DNA from 2 places in the Micromonospora sp. NPDC050276 genome. Region 2 is predicted to be linked to the other one. Evidence: predicted binding sites of a transcription regulator. Region 2 holds the regulator's gene; the other holds the start of a gene.

Region 1 (3,558 bases), on a different contig from region 2:
GGCCGTTCCCCAGCGGGTACCGATCATGCGGGTTCGCACCGAACGAGAGGAGTCGGGTGGATGCGCGTACGGCACGGTCTGCGGGACCTGCTGCGAGGGTTGCGCCCCATCGAGCCGATATCCGGCGACCGGCGACCGGTGGCTGATTCGGAGTTGCTGCTGCGGGTGTTGTGCCACGAGTTCCGGACGCCGATCAGCACGCTGACCTCGCTGACCCGGGCGCTGGCCGACGAGCGTCGTGAGTTGACCAGCGAGGACCGGCGGGCAATCACTGAGCTGGCCCGTGACCAGGCCGCCCACCTGCAGAGCCTGCTGCGCGACGCGACAGCCGGCACCGGCGTGCTGACGCCGGCTCCGCAGCCGGAGCCGGCGGTCGCGCTGGCGGGCATCCTGCGGGAGGCCGCCGCGCTGGTGCCGGTCGGCCGTCGGCGGGCGCGGGCCACCCGGCGGGCGGCCTCCTGCCCGGTGCCGGCCGGACGAACTCGACAGGTGCTGGTCAACCTGGTGGAGAACGCGTTGCGGCACGGGCCACCGGACGGGCAGGTCGGGCTCTACGCCACAGTGCGCGGCCCCGGCCTGAGCATCCTGGTCACGGACGAGGGCCGGGTCGACGACGCGTTGCTGGTCGCGCTGCGGCGTCCGGTGCCGGCCGTCGGGATGTCCGGCCTGGGCCTGTGGATCGCGCGGCAGCTCGTCGCGACGGACGGGGGAGCGTTGCGGGCGCACCGGCTGCGCCCGCGCGGAGTGGCGCTGGAGGTGCTGCTGCCGATGGCTCGCCCGGTGCGTTGACCCGGGCGGGACACCGGTTGGCCCGCTCGGGTCACCGGCGCGGGAACGGCCTCGCTACCTGTTTCTGGTACCGAGGAGGTTAGATGTTCAGCCACGTCAAGGATCTGCAGTTCGAGGCCAAGCCGGACGGCCCGGACGCGGCGTTCGCCCGCCGGTTGCAGGAGGTGCTGGGCGGCAAGTGGGGCGAGATGACCGTCGCCAACCAGTATCTCTTCCAGGGTTGGAACTGCCGGCTGCCCGGCAAGTACAAGGATCTGTTGCTCGACGTCGGCACCGAGGAGATGGGCCACGTCGAGATGATCGTCACGATGATCACCCGGCTGTTGGACAATGCGCCGCTGTCGCTGACCGAGGGGATCGCGGAGGACCCCGGAGGCGCCGCGACCTACGCCGGCGAGAACCCGGCGCACTTCATCCACGGCGGTGGAGGTGCCCTGCCCGCCGACTCCAACGGTGTCCCGTGGAACGGCGCGTTCATCACCGCCAGCGGCAACCTGCTGGCCGATTTCCAGCTCAACGTCACCGCCGAGGCGCAGGGTCGGCTCCAGGTCGCCCGGTTGTTCCACATGACCGACGACCCGGGCGTCAAGCAGATGCTGCGCTTCCTGCTGGCCCGCGACACCATGCACCAGAACATGTGGCTGGCGGCGATCGAGCAGCTCAAAGAGGACGGGCTGGAGGACATGCCGGTGCCCGAGGCGTTCCCGGACTCGGGCGAGTTCACCGAGGAGTACGGCTACACCTACCTGGGCTTCTCCTCGGGCACCGACGCCGCCCAGGGGCGCTGGGCGTCCGGGCCCTCGCCGGACGGCAAGGGCGAGTTCCGGTACGACGACAACCCGCGGGCGAACGCGCCGGAGCCGGTGCTGCCCCCGGGTGATCCCCGCCTGTACGGCACCAACCCGGGGGTGGCCGGCTCGGTGGTGAACACGGTGAAGAGCAAGCTCACCTGAGGTGCCCGTCGGGTCGCCCGCGGGTCGGGCGACCCGACGGAACGGCCGGATGAGTGGCCTGGGTCACAGATCGGAACAAGGGGAACGCTTTGTTACTTGAGTGAGACACGCTCAACTCAACGCGAGGTGTTCGATGGCAACTCTTCCGGTACTTCCCCTGACCGACACCGTGCTGCTGCCCGGCATGGTCATCCCGGTGACCCTCGACCCCACCACCCAGGCCGCGATCGACGCGGCGCGCGCGACCGGCGACCGCAAACTGCTGGCCGTGCCGCGCATCGACGGCGAGTACGGCCCGGTGGGCGTGGTCGCCACCATCGAGAAGGTCGGCCGGCTGCCCGAGGGCGAGCCCGCCGCCGTCATCCGTGGCCTGTCCCGGGCCCGGATCGGCTCCGGCGTGCCCGGCCCCGGTGCCGCGCTCTGGGTCGAGGCGACCGAACTCGACGAACCCGCCTACGCCGGGCGGGCCCGGGAACTCGCCCGCGAGTACCGCGCCCTGGTGACCTCCGTGCTCCAGCAACGGGGCGCGTGGCAGGTCATCGACGCGGTGGAGCGGATGACCGACCTCTCCGAGTTGGCCGACTCGGCGGGTTACGCGCCCTGGCTGACCCTGGAGCAGAAGAACGAGCTGCTCGCCGCGCCGGACGTCACCGCCCGGCTGGAGCTGCTGGTCGGCTGGGTGAAGGACTACCTGGCCGAGCAGGAGGTCACCGAGCAGATCAACAGTGACGTCCGCGAGGGGCTGGAGAAGTCCCAGCGCGAGTTCCTGCTGCGTCAGCAGCTCGCCGCGATCCGCAAGGAGCTGGGCGAGGACGAGCCGGACGGCTCCGCCGACTACCGGTCCCGGGTCGAGTCCGCCGAGCTGCCGGAGAAGGTCCGCGAGGCGGCCATGCGCGAGGTCGGCAAGCTGGAGCGGGCCAGTGACGCCTCCCCGGAGGCGGGCTGGATCCGTACCTGGCTGGACACCGTGCTCGAAATGCCGTGGGGCACGCGTACCGAGGACAACACCGACCTGGCCGCGGCCCGGGCGGTGCTCGACGCCGACCACGCCGGCCTGGCCGACGTGAAGGACCGCATCCTGGAGTACCTGGCCGTGCGCAACCGGCGCGCCGAGCGCAACCTCGGTGTGGTCGGCGGTCGTGGCTCCGGCGCCGTGCTCGCCCTCGCCGGTCCTCCCGGAGTGGGCAAGACCAGCCTCGGCGAGTCCGTGGCGCGGGCGCTCGGGCGCAACTTCGTCCGGGTCTCGCTCGGTGGCGTCCGCGACGAGGCGGAGATCCGCGGGCACCGGCGCACCTACGTCGGTGCGCTGCCCGGTCGGATCGTCCGCGCGCTGCGCGAGGCCGGCTCGATGAACCCGGTCGTGCTCCTCGACGAGGTGGACAAGCTGGCCGCCGGCTACGCCGGTGACCCGGCCGCCGCCCTGTTGGAGGTGCTCGACCCGGCGCAGAACCACACTTTCCGGGATCACTACCTGGAGGTCGACCTCGACCTGTCCGACGTGCTCTTCCTGGCCACCGCCAACGTGGTGGAGTCCATCCCCGGCCCGCTGCTGGACCGGATGGAGCTGGTCACCCTGGACGGGTACACCGAGGACGAGAAGGTCGCCATCGCCCGCGACCACCTGCTGCCCCGGCAGCGGGAGCGGGCCGGGCTGACCGCCGACGAGGTCAGCGTCGCCGACGAGGCACTCGCGCTGATCGCGGGGGAGTACACCCGGGAGGCCGGAGTCCGGCAGCTCGAGCGGGCCCTGGCCAAGATCCTGCGCAAGGTGGCGGTGACGCTGGCGACCGACCCGACGCCGGTACGCGTCGGCACC
Region 2 (3,558 bases):
ACCGTGACCGCGGCCTCGTGCAGGAGCAGGCGACCGGTTCGGTGCTGGCCGCGCTGCTGCCGATCCTGGACGACCTGGACCGGGCCCGGGAACATGGCGACCTGGTCGGGCCGTTCGGCACGGTGGCGGAACAGCTCACCACCGCGCTGGGCAAGTTCGGCCTGAACGCCTTCGGCGAGCAGGGCGACCCGTTCGACCCGACCCGGCACGAGGCGGTCGCGCACCAGACCTCGGCCGACGTCAGCGAGCCGACCTGTGTCCAGGTCATGCGACGCGGCTACCAGCTCGGTGAGCGGCTGCTGCGCCCCGCGCTGGTCGCGGTCGCGGATCCGGAATAGTGCCAGACAGTGACCGGGCCGTCCCGCCCACCGCGCAGCGGTGGGCGGGACGGCCGGGCCAGGGTCGGAAGGAGGTGGACCGGTGAGTTCGAAGGACTGGATCGAGAAGGACTTCTACGCCGTGCTCGGCGTGGACAAGGCCGCCTCCGCGGATGACATCAAGAAGGCCTATCGGAAGATCGCCCGGGAGTCGCACCCGGACCACAACCCGGGCGACCCGAAGGCCGAGGAGCGGTTCAAGGCCGCGTCCGAGGCGTACAACGTGCTGTCGGACAGTGGCCGCCGTCGCGAGTACGACGAGATGCGTTCGTTGTTCGGTTCGGGCGCGTTCCGGCGCAATGCCCGAGGTGGGGGCCAGCCGGGCGGCATGCCGTTCGACGTCTCCGACATGTTCGGTGGCGGCGCAGGCGGCGATCGTCGCTTCGGAGGCGCCGGCTTCCAGGACCTGTTCAGCTCGATCTTCACCGGTGGACAGGGCGGTGGGCCGGCAGCGCCGCGCGGTCCGGCCCGTGGTCGGGACGTGGAGACCGAGGTGGCACTGGACTTCGGTGACGCGGTGCGCGGGGTGACGCTCCCCCTGACGCTGCGGGCACCGGGAGTCTGCGACACCTGCCACGGCAACGGGGCCAAGCCCGGCACCCAGCCGCGTACCTGCCCGGTCTGTCATGGTGCCGGCGTGACCACCCGCAACCAGGGGTCGTTCAGCTTCTCCGAGCCGTGCCGCAACTGCCAGGGCGTGGGCACCGTGGTCGAGGAGAAGTGCCCGGAGTGCCACGGCAGCGGCGGTGTCACCAAGACCCGCACGATGAACGTGCGCTTCCCGGCCGGTGTGGCCGACGGCCAGCGCATCCGGCTGGCCGGGCGCGGCGAGCCCGGCGAGCGCGGTGGCCCGGCCGGCGACCTCTTCGTGCACGTCAAGGTTCGGCCGGACGAGCTGTTTGGGCGTACCGGAGACGACCTGACGCTGACCGTGCCGGTCACCTTCGCGGAGGCCGTGCTCGGCACGGACCTGCGGGTGCCCACGCTCGACGGCGCGGTGACCCTGCGGGTTCCGCCGGGGACGCCGAGCGGGCGGGTGCTGCGGGCCCGGGGCAAGGGTGTGGTCCGGCGCGACGGGCAGGCCGGTGACCTGCTGGTCACGCTCGACGTGGTGGTGCCGGCCCGGCTGTCGGACGAGGCACGGACGGCGCTGGAGTCGTTCGCGGAGCAGACGCCCCCGGCGGCCCGGGAACATCTCGACGCTCGGGTGCGTCGGGTCAGTTAATCCGGTGGAATGGACGCGGAGGTGAGCGGGATGTCAGGCGAGTTCCTCGGTTCGGGCGACCCTGCCTACGAGGCCAAGGTGCTGATGATCTCGGTTGCGGCGCGGATGGCGGGGATGCACCCGCAGACCCTGCGCCAGTACGACCGACTGGGGCTGGTGCAGCCCGGCCGGGCCGCTGGCGGCGGGCGTCGCTACAGCGTCCGCGACGTGGTGCTGCTGCGCGAGGTGCAGCGGCTCAGCCAGGACGACGGGATCAACCTGGCCGGCGTCAAGCGGATCATCGGGCTGGAGCGGCTGCTGGAGCAGGCACAGCAGCGGGTGGCCCGACTGGAGGCGGAGTTGGACGCCGCGTACCGCCGGGTGGCCGAGCTCGAGTCGCTGGCCCGCTTCCCGGGCCGGGATCTGGTGCCGACCAACCGCACGTCCACCGCCCTGGTGGTGTGGCGGCCCCGCCGTACGCCCGATCGCTGACCTGCCGCTCATACCCGGACCTGTCTCGCGGCCCGGACCGTGCTGGATTCCCCGGCGCGGTCCGGGCCGCTTCGGTTAGCCTGTCGATAAGGGTCCAATCGGCTCAATCCGGACCTATCGGCATGGCGAAGGGGAGCGATGGCGGAGCCGGCGAAGAAGGTGGCCCAGCAGACGGAAGACCGGTTGGAAAGCCTGGCCGAGACCGTCCGCAAGAAGTTCGACAAGGTGACCGAAGGAACCTACCGGGACCGGATCATCGCGGGCCGGTTCGCCGAAGAGGGCGACCACGGCGGCGACACGGGTCGCGCCGAGACGGAACAACGCAAGCAGGACTGACCGGTGACCGACGTGCGGGCCGGGACCCACGGGGGGTCCCGGCTCGTTCGTTGATTGAGTGCGGGCCGGGACGCGGTGATGTCGCGGTGGGGGTCCCGGCTCGTTCGTCGTCATCGAGTGCGGGCCGGGACGCGGGCGACGCCTCGCGCTGACGATTAGCGCGGTCTCAGCCGAGGCGGCGGTTTTCGCGGACCAGGCCGCCTTCGCACCAGTCCCGGTAGACGAAGAGATCCGGTCGGGCCAACAATACCCGCCCGTTGTGCGCCCAGATCTTCATCAGCTCGTCGCCGTCGCGCTCGGCCTGTTCGACGAGCTTGCGGAAACGGCGCTTGGGGTGGGCGCGGAAGTTCGTCCGGATGCCGTCGGCCGCGTAGATGTAGAGGCAGTGCAGCGCGAAACGGCGGGCCGGGCAGGTCGGATCCATCGCTAACTCAAAGAGCGTCAGTACCAGTCGATCACCGGAGACCAGCAGGTCCCAGTCGGGTGGCATCGAAGCCAATGGCACCGAATCGGGCTTGTACGCCCAAGCTCGCAACTCCGCCGGAGTCGGATCGACGGGGTTGGCGAAGCCGTGGAACGTCGATTCCTGCACGCTCACCGGCCAACCTTCCGCTCTCGCCCGCGTCTGGCAACGCTGCCTGCGGACCCTGGCTGCTGGGGCGAAACGGTAACCCGCCGCCGGGTGCTGCGGTAGTCCCCGTGGGGAGCAATTCCGCAACCGTTGGCATGGGCGGGTTCACCGCATCGAGGAAGCTGCCGATGATGCTCCTATGACGGTCCACATTTGACGGTTCCGGCGAGGCGCCGAGACCCAGTTCGTCATGGGGCTGGAGTTGGTCGGGTGGCAGCCGCGGCATTCAGGTCGAGCTCAGTGCAGTGAGTCGGTGACCGGCGTCGGCGTCGGCGCCGGCCGCTGGGCCGCCGCGCGGTTGCGCAGCCATCGCTTGAACCACGGGAAGTCCGGCAGCCGGGCCAGAATCGGCCCGGTCACCACGGTGATCAGGACGTACGTCGCGGCCAGCGCGGCCAACCGCGGCTCGACGCTCCCGGCGGCCACGGCGAGCCCGGCGATGACGATGGAGAACTCACCTCGGGGTACGAGTGCCAGGCCGGCCCGCCATCGACCGGGTTCCGCGATGCCGACCCGGC

Evidence for each region. Region 2 encodes HspR, which represses chaperone genes until heat shock. Its sites were predicted from a motif close to TTGAGTNNNNNNNACTCAA; they were not measured.
Region 1: lon (endopeptidase La) is a predicted target of HspR. The motif match lies at 1,839-1,857, and genes of this name have one in related genera.

Annotation. Positions count from the first base shown of each region.
Region 1 covers NZ_JBITJA010000004.1:39,138-42,695, reverse strand. Annotated here, with positions in the region: gene ACIBF8_RS09095 (sensor histidine kinase) at 61-789, shown strand; gene ACIBF8_RS09090 (manganese catalase family protein) at 873-1,742, shown strand; gene lon (endopeptidase La) at 1,876-3,558, shown strand, end outside.
Region 2 covers NZ_JBITJA010000006.1:305,477-309,034, forward strand. Annotated here, with positions in the region: gene grpE (nucleotide exchange factor GrpE) at 1-338, shown strand, start outside; gene dnaJ (molecular chaperone DnaJ) at 421-1,602, shown strand; gene ACIBF8_RS15505 (heat shock protein transcriptional repressor HspR) at 1,633-2,073, shown strand; gene ACIBF8_RS15510 (hypothetical protein) at 2,212-2,409, shown strand; gene ACIBF8_RS15515 (hypothetical protein) at 2,576-3,007, opposite strand; gene ACIBF8_RS15520 (cation:proton antiporter) at 3,278-3,558, opposite strand, start outside.